Regions from separate parts of the Oryzibacillus soli genome, predicted to be linked through region 1. Evidence: riboswitches for the same ligand, from Rfam matches in the RefSeq annotation. Region 1 holds a riboswitch; the other holds the start of a gene.

Region 1 (5,840 bases):
TACGATTCGCTTTAACTTTCCCATGTTCGTATCGCCCCTCATCTTACCTTGATTAAAACACAAATGACCCACATGAAGGTCACTTTTTTCAAAGTGTCCTTCTTGTGGGTCACAGTTCAGTCAGGGGGTGGACTTTTTCTGCTGAAGAGGTGGTTAGGATGGAGTGGACGCGGCGTATTTCTCACGTGCCAACCGTGCCGCTTCAACCATATTGTGTAGCGCGGCGACGGTTTCATTCTGGCCTCTCGTCTTCAGCCCGCAGTCCGGATTAATCCAGAACAGCTTCGGATCCAGGACATGAAGGACGCGGTCGATCATACCGGCCATCTCCTCCACGTGTGGAACTCGCGGACTGTGAATATCATAGACCCCAAGGCCAATCCCCAGGTTATAAGTGTTCGTCTCGAAGCTATGGATCAATTCGCCATGACTGCGGGAGGTCTCAATCGAGATGACGTCCGCGTCCATATCCACGATGGAATCGATCATGTCGTGAAACTCGCAGTAGCACATATGAGTATGGATTTGTGTCGCTTCCTGTACGGGGGAGGTTGTCATGCGGAAGGCTCTAACCGCCCAGGAGAGATAGTGCTGATGCTCCTCCTCCTTCAAGGGAAGTCCTTCGCGAACCGCAGGCTCATCGACTTGAATCATCCCGATGCCCGCTTGTTCCAATGCCAGAACCTCCTGACGGAGTGCGTAGGCCAATTGGTAGGCGACCTGCTCTCGTGGGATATCCTCGCGGACGAACGACCAATTCAGAATCGTGATCGGGCCTGTCAGCATTCCTTTGACCGGACGATCGGTCTGCGACTGGGCATAGACGGTCTCCGAAACCGTCATATCGCCTCTAGAAGCAACGTCGCCGTATATGATCGGCGGTTTTACGCAGCGGGAGCCATAGGATTGCACCCATCCGTTTTGAGTGAACACGAAGCCATCCAGCTTCTCCCCGAAAAATTCGACCATGTCGGTCCGTTCGAATTCGCCGTGTACGAGAACATCCAGACCAAGCTCTTCCTGAAGCTTCATCCAAGTATCGATCTGTTCGTGAATGAATGCCGTATATTGGTCCTTCGTCCATTCGCCCTTACGCCATAACTGGCGCGCCTTGCGGACATCAGAGGTTTGGGGGAAGCTTCCGATGGTCGTTGTAGGGAACAAGGGCAGCTTCCATTTTGCCTGCTGTGCAATACGGCGCACCTCGAACGGCTTGCTTCGCTTAGGATCCTGTGCCGTCATCAAGGCTACCGCTTCCTGGACATCGATGCGATTGCGGGAAGGGGACTGCTTCAATCGGTCAAGCGCCTCGGCCGCTGTCATCAATTCCTCGGCAACCGCTGGTTTGCCTTCTGTAACCGCCCTTCTCAGAAGGACCAGTTCGTCAAGCTTTTCATCTGCGAAGGCAAGGGCCCCCTTGATCTCGTAGGGTATCTTCGTCTCACGCTCGGTGGATACCGGCACATGAAGGAAGCTGCAGGAGGATTGCAGGATCAAGCGCTCTGCCGGAACCGCTTGCTGCAATTCATCGAGCAGGGCCAGCTTATCATCAAGATTAGCACGCCAGATCCCCCTTCCGTTGATCACGCCTGCGCCAAGAATTTTGTCGCTAGGAAATCCATGCTCCCTAAGGGAAGAGAGGTTCCCGTCGAGACCGTGTACGAAATCGAGCCCGATGCCTTTTACGGGAAGAGTAATGAGATCCCTGTAGTTCTCAACCGATTCAAAATATGTCTGCAGCATGATGTTAAGGGACGGGACGGCTTCAGCCAGGTTCGCATAGATTCGTTTCAGCCGCTGTATATCCTCAGCTGTCAACCTGACAACGGCAATCGGTTCGTCCATTTGTACCCACTGAACGCCTTCAGCGGCAAGCTCCTGCAGCATTTGGACGTAGAGCGGAATCAGACGATCCAGCCACAAGTCCGTCTCATGGGCCGTATAACCTTTGGCGAGCTTCAGGAAGGTAAGAGGGCCTAGAACGACAGGCTTGCCTTCAAGGCCTAGCTTCGTCTTCGCTTCACGGTAGGCTTGCAGGGGGCGGTTCTCTGTCAGTACCGGATTGGCATCGTGCAGCTCCGGAACAATGTAATGGTAGTTGGTATTGAACCACTTGGTCATTTCGCTGGCCGTGGCATCCTTCGTGCCGCGCGCCATTCCGTAATAGACGGATAGCGGGACGGGACCGTCCTTATGCCGGAACCGGTCAGGTATAAGGCCGAACATGACGGCCGTATCCAGTACATGATCGTAGTAGCTGAAATCGTTAACCGGGATCAGGTCGATTCCTTTGTCCTGCAGTTTACGCAAATGACCGAGACGGATGTCCTGGAGCTTGAGATGCAGCTCCGTCTCCTCGATTTTCCCGGACCAGAATGCTTCCAGCGCTTTTTTCCACTCCCGGTCGAAACCAATTCTTGGGTAACCTAGAATACTGCATAGGGCCATAGTATGATTCTCCTCGTATCGTTCATAATCGTAACCAACCGCTTACTTCCGAAAATCAAAAAGGCGTCTCTCCCCTAAAAAGCATAGGGAAAGACGCCCTCATAATCGCGCATTATGACGGTCCATCTAACACCTCCCTATCTCCCGTAGGTACGGCAGTGCTGTCAGAATAGGCAGGTCTCCTGGCTCCAGAATCATCATCAAGCGTAGCCTTCCCAATCCGAAGATCAGTGGCGTCATTCACGCTGACTCCTCTGTTACAGTGGCGGGACCGCGTCGGTTTTTCACCGAACTTCCCTTTTAAGCTCTGATCCGGTTCTAATTGGACAGAGCACCTAATCCCAATATGGAATAATTCCAATATGGATAATCATACATTCAAACGTAAAAATATGCAATACTTCCAAAGTGCCGAAGCGGAACAACGGATCTTTTTGTCCAAGAAATGTTCACTTCCGTTAGGTCGGAGCGCGTGGGTGCGTTACATATATTGATGGGGAAAGGACGGAGAACCGACATGTCAAAAGGCAAGCTGATTCTATTCTGCGCCGCAGGCCTGATCCTAACGTGGATGGCCGGATGCGCCGGCCGCAACTCCGGCAGGGAGACCCGGCTGCCTCCGGCACCGGCGGAGACCGTGGCCCCAACCCTACAAGAGCGGACCGCCCCGATGGCGGCCTAAACGGTCCATCCGGCGTCATCAGCACGTGATTCCCACATATGCATTCCTTGAGTGCCCCTTGGCAGTATGCCAGGGGGCTTATTGCCGATTGCCTGTTCGCCCTCGCCAATCCGGTACGGCCGGCATAGGATAAGATGTCTCGCAGGATTGCCAAGGGAGAAGGCCTCCGCGGCGGTGCACGCTCCTGGCGGCGGATTCCTGCCCATCAAGCCGGAACAAGAAAGGGAGAGGTACATGCAGCGGTTTGTCCACAGCAAGTGGAAGAAAACGCAGACCCTCGGTGCGGACTCGAAAATCAAAGGTCATATTCCTCACACGGAGAGATTGACCCAAGATACGCTGGGAGCCATGCTGTCCCATTATGGAATGGTGTACGTCAAGCCGGACCGGGGAACGTTCGGCAATGGGGTCATGCGGGTGGAGTTGACGGAGGGGATCTACAAATATCAATCCGGCACCGTAATCCGGACCTTCTCGGACCTGAACGGGCTGTATCAGGATCTGGTGAAGGCGACCAAGGGACGAACCTACCTCGTCCAGAAGGGCATCCATCTTCTGAAGCATGGCGGCCGCCGGTTCGACATCCGGGTCATGGTTCAGAAAACGCCGAACGGCTCATGGGAAGCGACGGGGATGATCGGCCGGGTGGCCCATCCGCGCAAGATCGTCACCAACTTCCATAACGGAGGGACGCTGAAGCCCGTTTCCGTGCTGATGGGGTCTTATCTCGATCGCGCCAGACGGGACCGGTTCCGCGGCGGGCTGAAGCAGCTGGGAGTCCGGGTCGCCCGGAAGCTGGAGGCCCGTTATCCCGGAATCAAGGAGATCGGCCTGGACATTGCCGTTGACCATTCGTTCAAGCCTTGGATTCTGGAGGTCAACACCTGCCCGGACCCGTATATTTTCAAAGCGCTGAAGGATAAAAGCGTCTTCCGGAAAGTCATCCGTTACGCCCGGGCCTACGGCCGGATTCAAATGTCCAAAAAATAATCACGCTTCTCGAGCCCGCCTTGAGGTATAGTAGTCCTATACGAACTAGACCCGAAACGATACGCTGTTGGGTGGAATCGAGGGATAACAAAAGATGAAAGCTGCTTATGCCTTTAACCGCTTTATTGAGAAGTGGATGCCGTTCGTCACGCCATGCAGCCTGCTGCTTGGCGTCTTCCTTTCCGTATGGCTGAAGCCGGCGGCCTTCCTGGTTCCGTGGATCTTCGCCTTCATGACCTTCTCGGGGAGCCTCGGCTCCGGCTTCAAGGATCTGAAGAAAGTGCTGCTGCACCCGGCGCCGCTGTTGGTGTGTCTCTTCATTCTGCACGTGTGGATGCCTCTATTGTCCTTCGGTGCAGGCTCGCTGTTCTTCCACGGGGACGCCTATACGATTACCGGCCTGGCGCTGGCGTTCATCATCCCCACCGGGATCGTCAGCTTCATGTGGGTCTCCTTATATCAAGGCAACATCGCGCTGACCCTGTCGATCATCCTGCTGGATACGTTCCTCTCCCCCTTCGTAGTCCCGTATACGCTGCATTTGCTGGTGGGTGCAAACGTGAACATCGATACTTGGGGCATGATGAAGGGGCTTCTGTGGATGGTAGTGCTGCCTTCGCTGGCCGGTATGGCGCTGAACCATTGGACCCGCGGACAGGTCAAAAGCACCTGGGGCCCCAAGCTGGCCCCCTTCAGCAAGCTGGGGCTCATCTCCGTCGTCTCCATCAATGCATCTGTGGTGGCGCCGTACTTCACCACCTTCTCCTGGAAGTCCGTCGGGATCGCCCTGACGGTGCTGGGGGTGGCGGCTACCGGTTACTTCTGGGGCTGGCTGGCCTCCCGGAGGATGAAGGCGGAGCTCGGCGTCACCGTGGCCATGACATTCAACAGCGGCATGCGCAACATCAGCGCGGGCACGGTGCTGGCCGCGACCTATTTTGCCCCGGCGGTGGTGTTCCCCGTCATGGTCGGCACCTTGTTCCAGCAGATTCTGGCCTCCACCTATGCCTATATGCTGAACCGGAAGTACGGTCTCGGACCGGGGGCGGAGAAGAAGGAAGCCCCAGGTGTTCCGCTTTCGGAGGGGCGTCGGGCGGCGGGTTAAGCCGCTGGCTGACCCCGCTCAGCCGGATAGGACCGGAACGGATTGGACCGAACAGAGCACATAGCACGAGCAAGAAAGCCGGAATTCCGATGTAAGCGTCGGAAACCGGCTTTTTTGGCTTGAGAGGGCGGCCAGGAGGGAGAAATCCCGGTTGACAGCAGATGGAATAAATCGGATAATGTACGCGTGTACATTCATCAAAATGATCAGGCATCAAGGTGCAGGGAAGGAGGGCGCGAATGGTTTCCCGCAGAGAAGTAGCGGAGCGGGCCGGCGTGTCGGAGGCGACGGTGTCCCGTGTGTTGAACGGGGTGGGACCCATGAAGGAGGAGACCCGGAGGAAGGTGCTGGAGGCTGCGGCGGAGCTGGGCTACCAGCCGAGTGCGATAGCCCGGAGCTTCGCCCGGGGCAAGAGCGGCAACCTGGGGGTAGTGCTGCCCTCGGTGCCGAAGGTGCATCTGTTCTCCACCTATTATTTCTCCGAAATTCTGAGCGGCATTGGGGAAGCGGTGCAGCGGATGGGCTACGGCCTGCTGCTTCTCTTCCGTTCCCCCGAGGAGGAGATGGATTACATCTCCCATTACCGGACCCAGAAGGTGGACGCCCTCGTCATCC
Region 2 (5,840 bases), on a different contig from region 1:
CTACAACCCGATCCAAACGGTGTGGGGGGTCGGCTACAAGTTCCAGTCCCAAGGTGAAGCCACATGAGGATCAACCGGATCGGCTTGAAGCTGGGGGCCGTCATCATTGCCCTATTCATTATCATCTTGACCTTCCTGGGGCTCGTCATCGACCGGGTGTTCTCCTCCTTCTATCATACGAAGATGAAGGAGGATGTTCAGGATCTGGCCACTCACTTCGCCAGCATGGCCAAGTCTCACGACACGAGCTCCGAGGAGATGATGCAGACCTATGCGGACTTCTCGAACGTGAGCATCTATCTGATCCATCTGAACACCGGAGATCCCATCAGCCTGGGCCGGCTTAAGATCCAGGATGCCGAGTTCCTCCAGCCATCCGATCTAGCCGGACTGCGGGCGGGCCATTCGTTATTCCGTGAATTCGCGGCCCAAGACGGAGAGAGCTACTTCGTCTCCGCAAGGCCGGTTCCGGAGGAAGGCATTGCGATCTATGTCCTGTCCTCCATGCAAAGCATGGACGAATCCCTAAGACGGGTCCGCAGCTACTTGCTGCTGTCGGGGGGCGGAGCTTTTGCGCTGGCGCTGGGGTTCACGTATGTCGTGTCCCAAATTCTGTCCCGTCCCATGGTCCAGATGGAGCAGGCGACACGCCGTATCGCCAAGGGAGAGCTGGAAACCCGGGTGGAGGTACGGTCCAGCGACGAGATCGGCAACTTGGGTGCGGCCATCAACGATCTGGCCCGGGATCTGCAGCATTACCGGGATACGCGGCAGGAATTCTTCGCGAATATCTCCCACGAGCTGCGTACGCCCATTACCTACTTGGAGGGCTATGCCAAGGTACTGACGGACGGATTGTACGACTCCGAGGAGGAGAAGGTGCAATACCTGACCATTATCTATCAAGAGTCCTTAAGGCTGAGCCGGCTCATCCATGACCTCTTCGAGCTCTCCAAGATGGAGGAAGGGAAGATTCATCTCCTGATGGAATGGCTCGATCTGTCGGAGCTGGCGGAGAACAGCGTTCAGAAGGTACAGCTGAAGGCAAGGGAAAAAGGCCTGTCCCTTCACTACGAGAAGGCCGATATCCCACTCGTCTATGCGGACGGTCTTCGGATGGAGCAGGTTGTCCTGAACATTCTGGAGAATGCCATCCGGTATACGGAGCAGGGGACGATCCGGGTGCGGTTATCGGCACAACCCGAGTCCGTCCATCTGATCGTGGAGGATACGGGAAGGGGAATACCGCAGGAGGAGCTTCCTTATATCTTCGAGAGGTTCTACCGAGTGGAGAAGTCCAGGTCCCGCGAGCACGGAGGCAGCGGATTAGGCTTGGCCATCGTGAAGAAGCTGATGGAGCTCCAAGGAGGGACGGTTGAGGTGGCCAGCGAACCGGGAGCAGGCACCCGCTTCGTCATCTCTCTGCCTACAAGCGGCCCGGCATAGGAAGGAGGCTGTCCGATGGGACAGTCTCTTTCTATTTGGGGCGTGAAGGTTTTGTGAACAATCGCGGTTTAACGGGATTCCGATCGAGGATGTCCATCGATCCACATCGTTTCTCCATACTTTCTTCCTAGAATAGAGCCAGTAGCATCGAGAAGAAAGGAAGATCGGATGATGAAAAAAATCGCCATCGCCGCGGGATTGGCCGGTGTGGTCCTCTTCGCCGGCACCGCATGGGCAGACGAAGCCAAGAAGGACGAGCATGCCGGTCATGGAACCACACAGGTTCAACCGGCAGCCAAGCAAGAGGCCGTGAAGAGTCCGGTTCCGAGCCCGGCGCCGGCACCCGCTGCCGATGCCCACGCGGCCCACAATATGACAACGGAGGAGCACAGCAAGATGTCTACGCCTGCGGAGCAGCACGCCACATCGTCAACGGATGCGCATGCCTCCCATGGTTCGACCGGCAGCGCCACCTCCAATGGGACGCACGAAAGCTCAAGCACCGGCGGCCACGGGAGCCATGAGAACGTGGTGGAAACCCCGCCCAACCTGCCGGTTCTATATGCCTTCGGCGCAGTTAACGCCGCATTCATCCTGATTGGAATCTGGAACAAGCGGTTCCGGAAGAAGGAGGGGCTAGCATGAGCACACCGGTACGCAGCACTTCGCAATCCCCTGATGTCTCCGCCGCCGGCAAGCGGTACAATCTGTTGGACGTTCCTGCTATCCGGGCCTTCGTGCGCAGCAGATGGTACCCGGGTATTTTCCAGTGGGCGGCTATGGTCGTCTTCTCCGTCATTGTCTACGAACTGGCGGCCGGCACGATGAACCCGAGCCGGAACTTCGGTACCTCCTTAACCTGGGTGCTCTGGTGGCCCGCTATCCCGGTGATCTTCCTGGTGCTGGGCCGATTCTGGTGCGCCGTCTGTCCCTTCGGAAAGATCAGCGACATCGTCCGGAAGCTGGTCGGCTCCGAGAGACCCATGCCAGCCTTCCTGAAGAAATACGGGATCTGGCTGATCGATCTGTTCTTCATTCTGATCACCTGGTCCGACCACATCTGGGGAATCGTCGAGTCCCCTCGCGGTTCCGGATACCTGCTGCTTCTCTTGACCACGATGGTGGTGGGAACGTCGGTATTCTACGAACGGCGGACCTTCTGCAAAACGCTGTGCTTCCTGGGCGGCCTGGCCGGGAATTATTCCCGGTCCGGCATGCTGGAGCTCCGGGGCACTCCGGACATCTGCAAAACGTGCAAGACCCAGTCCTGCTACAAGGGCAACGAGAAGGCGGAAGGATGTCCGATGTTCGAGTTCCCCCGAACCATGGAAAGCAGCGCGGACTGCAATCTGTGCGGCAACTGCGTGAAGACCTGTCCGAACAATTCGATCCGGATCTCCCCCCGCAAGCCGACGGCTGAGCTGTGGGGCATCAAGAAGCCGAAGGCCGAGCATGCGTTTCTGGCTGCGGTCATCATGGGGATCGTCTTCGTACAGAATATCACCATGCTGGAGATCTGGGACCGCATCCTGACCGGCATCAGCAAGGTCACCCAGACCACGAACTACAACGTGAATTTCACCGTGGCTTTCGTTCTCTCCATGATGCTCCCGATCGCCATGCTGTGGGTCACCGCCCGCTTAACGGCCGGCTCGAAGAGCGCGGAGAAGGTCCGGGAGAACTTCGTCCGGTTCGGCTACGCCATTATCCCGCTGGACCTGGCTGGCCATCTGGCGCACAACCTGTTCCATGCCTTCACAGAGGGCAAGGCGATCTGGTTCAATACCGTGAGCCTGTTCGGTTACCAGCTCTCCGGAGACCTGAGTTTGGCATCCGCCGGAACCGTCCAATGGCTTCAATATCTTGTCGTTGTGCTCGGTACCGTGGGCTCGGCTTATACGGTCTATCGGATCGGCCAACGGGCATCGTGGCGGAAGCTGCTTCCGTATTACGTTCTGATGGCGGTCCTGGCCGTGATCAACCTCTATCTGTTCTCGCTGCCGATGATGCATCGGGTATAAGATCAAGCTTCCTGAAAAAATGGAGACTCCGTGATGATTCACGGGGTCTTCGTTTTGGTGATGGAGCGGAAACTATCAGAGGACGAAGCAGCCGGGTTCAATAGACGAATCCATAGACATATGGTATATTGAGAATTATTTTCTATACCGTAAGCTTCGGGAACGGGTGTCGGGTGTTCACAGCCCGACTTAATAGGGAAACCGGTGAAAATCCGGTACGGTCGCGCCACTGTAAGCGGGGAGCCGCTCCAAATTAGCCACTGCTTCATGGAACATGAAGCGGGAAGGCGGGAGATCAGGTGAAGAGCCGCAAGTCAGGAGACCTGCCCGTTCTTCGCTCACCTCATATCCTACGCGTCATAGGGTGGTGTAAGTGGATTCGATACGCGTAGGCATCTCCCGGCGGAGATGCTTATTTGTGCGTGCTGGGGCTTCAGAAGGAGGGATCGGAACGGCATGATATCCGAGATAGGGGGCGGAATCCCCCGCTTGGTGATAGCGGGCACCGGGAGCGGTGCCGGCAAAACGACCGTCACCATCGGTCTGATGGCGGCCTTGAAACGCCGCGGGCTGGCGGTGCAAGGCTTCAAATGCGGCCCGGACTACATCGATCCGAGCTATCACACTGCAGTCACCGGCAGAATCTCCCGGAATCTGGACACCTGGATGACGACTCTGGACGTGATGAGGGAGATCTTCCTGCGAGGATCCAGAGAAGCGGACATTTCCGTGATCGAAGGGGTTATGGGCATGTTCGACGGGAAGGATCCGTTGGCCAATACCGGATCGACGGCGGAGATCGCCGAGCTGTTGGCCGCACCGGTGCTGTTGGTCGTAAACGCCTCCAGCATCGGCCGGACAGCGGCCGCCATGGTGCTGGGCTTCCGCGAGCTGGCGGGTCCGGGCCGGATCGCCGGCGTTATAGCCAACCAATGCGGCAGTGAAGCCCACTTCCGCCTCGTCCAAGCCGCCGTCGAGCAAGTATGCGGCATCCCGGTGGTTGGCTGGCTGGGCAGAGAAGAGGGGCTCCAGGTGCCGGAGCGGCATCTGGGACTGGTACCTGCCATCGAACGGGGAGAGCTGGAGCCGTTCTTCGAGCGGGCGGCGGATGCGGTGGAGCAGGGTGTGGATCTGGACGCGCTGCTGGAGCTGGCCCGCCGGGTCCCGCCCCTGCCTTGGCCGGAGAAGTGGGTGTTCTCCACGCCTGCCGGCGGAACGGATCAAGCGGACGTGAATCCTCAGACGGAGGATTCGCTCACCATCGCCGTAGCCATGGATGCGGCGTTCAACTTTTATTACCCTGAGAATCTGGAGCTGTTGGAAGAGCTGGGAGCCCGTATCCAACCGTTCAGCCCCTTAGCCGGGGAGCCGGTACCGCCGGAAGCGGATGGCGTCTATATCGGAGGCGGCTTCCCCGAGGAATTTGCGGAGCAGCTGGCGCAGGCCGGACATGTGGGCCGGGATCTGAAGGCCCGGGCCGAGGTGGGACTGCCGATATTCGCCGAATGCGGGGGATATATGTATCTGAGCCGCTCCATTACGGACCAGTCCGGCCGGACGTTCCCGATGGCGGGCATCATTCCCGCAGAGGTGCGGATGCAGTCCAAGCTCTCGTCCTTCGGCTATCGGGAGGTAACGGGGCTCCGGGACGGCGTGCTCCTGGCCGAGGGGGATACGATCCGGGGACACGAGTATCATTATTCCACCTTGACTCCCGATTCGGAGATCTACCCTCACGCTTACGATACCAAAGGACTGCGCGGAGCCGGCCAAGACGGCTATGCTACCGATACCTTAACGGCGGGATATACCCACGTGCACTTCGCCTCGAATCCGGAAGCCGCCAAGCGGCTGGTTGCGAGATGTGCAGCGTACAGGAGAAGAAGAGGAGGAAGCGGACATGAGTGAGACGGAACAGACGGCACCGGACAAGAGAAGCAAAAGGAAGGGCTATACCCTGGTCTACACAGGGGATGGCAAAGGGAAAACCACCGCAGCCGTCGGGCTGGCCGTTCGTGCGGCGGGCCGGGGCTATAAGGTGCTGATTCTTCAGTATATCAAATCACCGAAGCGCAGCTATGGGGAACAGCTGATCCTGACCCAGATCGGAATTGACGTCCGGCAGCTGGGAGTCGGCTTCACGTGGACTAAGACACCGGAGGAGCACCGCAGCGCGCTTCGGGAGGCTTGGGCGATGACCCGGGAGGAAGTGATGAACGGCGATTGGGATATGGTGATCTTGGATGAGATCCACAATGCGCTGGCAATCGACCGATTCCCGGTTGACGACGTTCTCCCGTTGGAGGGAGTCTTGGAGCTGATCCGCAGCAGGCCTCGGCACCTGCATCTCGTGCTGACCGGTCGGGGCGCCAA

The links. Region 1 has a riboswitch for cobalamin ahead of metE (5-methyltetrahydropteroyltriglutamate--homocysteine S-methyltransferase). Riboswitches for the same ligand answer to the same signal wherever they lie in the genome.
Region 2: it holds a riboswitch for cobalamin, as region 1 does, so the genes downstream of both, ACSEXW_RS26565 (cobyrinic acid a,c-diamide synthase CobB) here and metE (5-methyltetrahydropteroyltriglutamate--homocysteine S-methyltransferase) in region 1, are expected to answer to the same signal.

The regions. Positions count from the first base shown of each region.
Region 1 covers NZ_JBPPGJ010000037.1:23-5,862, forward strand. Annotated here, with positions in the region: gene metE (5-methyltetrahydropteroyltriglutamate--homocysteine S-methyltransferase) at 154-2,448, opposite strand; cobalamin riboswitch at 2,604-2,802, opposite strand; gene ACSEXW_RS27480 (hypothetical protein) at 2,966-3,130, shown strand; gene ACSEXW_RS27485 (YheC/YheD family protein) at 3,365-4,120, shown strand; gene ACSEXW_RS27490 (bile acid:sodium symporter family protein) at 4,215-5,225, shown strand; gene ACSEXW_RS27495 (LacI family DNA-binding transcriptional regulator) at 5,465-5,840, shown strand, end outside.
Region 2 covers NZ_JBPPGJ010000029.1:44,219-50,058, reverse strand. Annotated here, with positions in the region: gene ACSEXW_RS26585 (response regulator transcription factor) at 1-67, shown strand, start outside; gene ACSEXW_RS26580 (sensor histidine kinase) at 64-1,446, shown strand; gene ACSEXW_RS26575 (hypothetical protein) at 1,615-2,091, shown strand; gene ACSEXW_RS26570 (4Fe-4S binding protein) at 2,088-3,467, shown strand; cobalamin riboswitch at 3,615-3,812, shown strand; gene ACSEXW_RS26565 (cobyrinic acid a,c-diamide synthase CobB) at 3,924-5,375, shown strand; gene ACSEXW_RS26560 (cob(I)yrinic acid a,c-diamide adenosyltransferase) at 5,368-5,840, shown strand, end outside.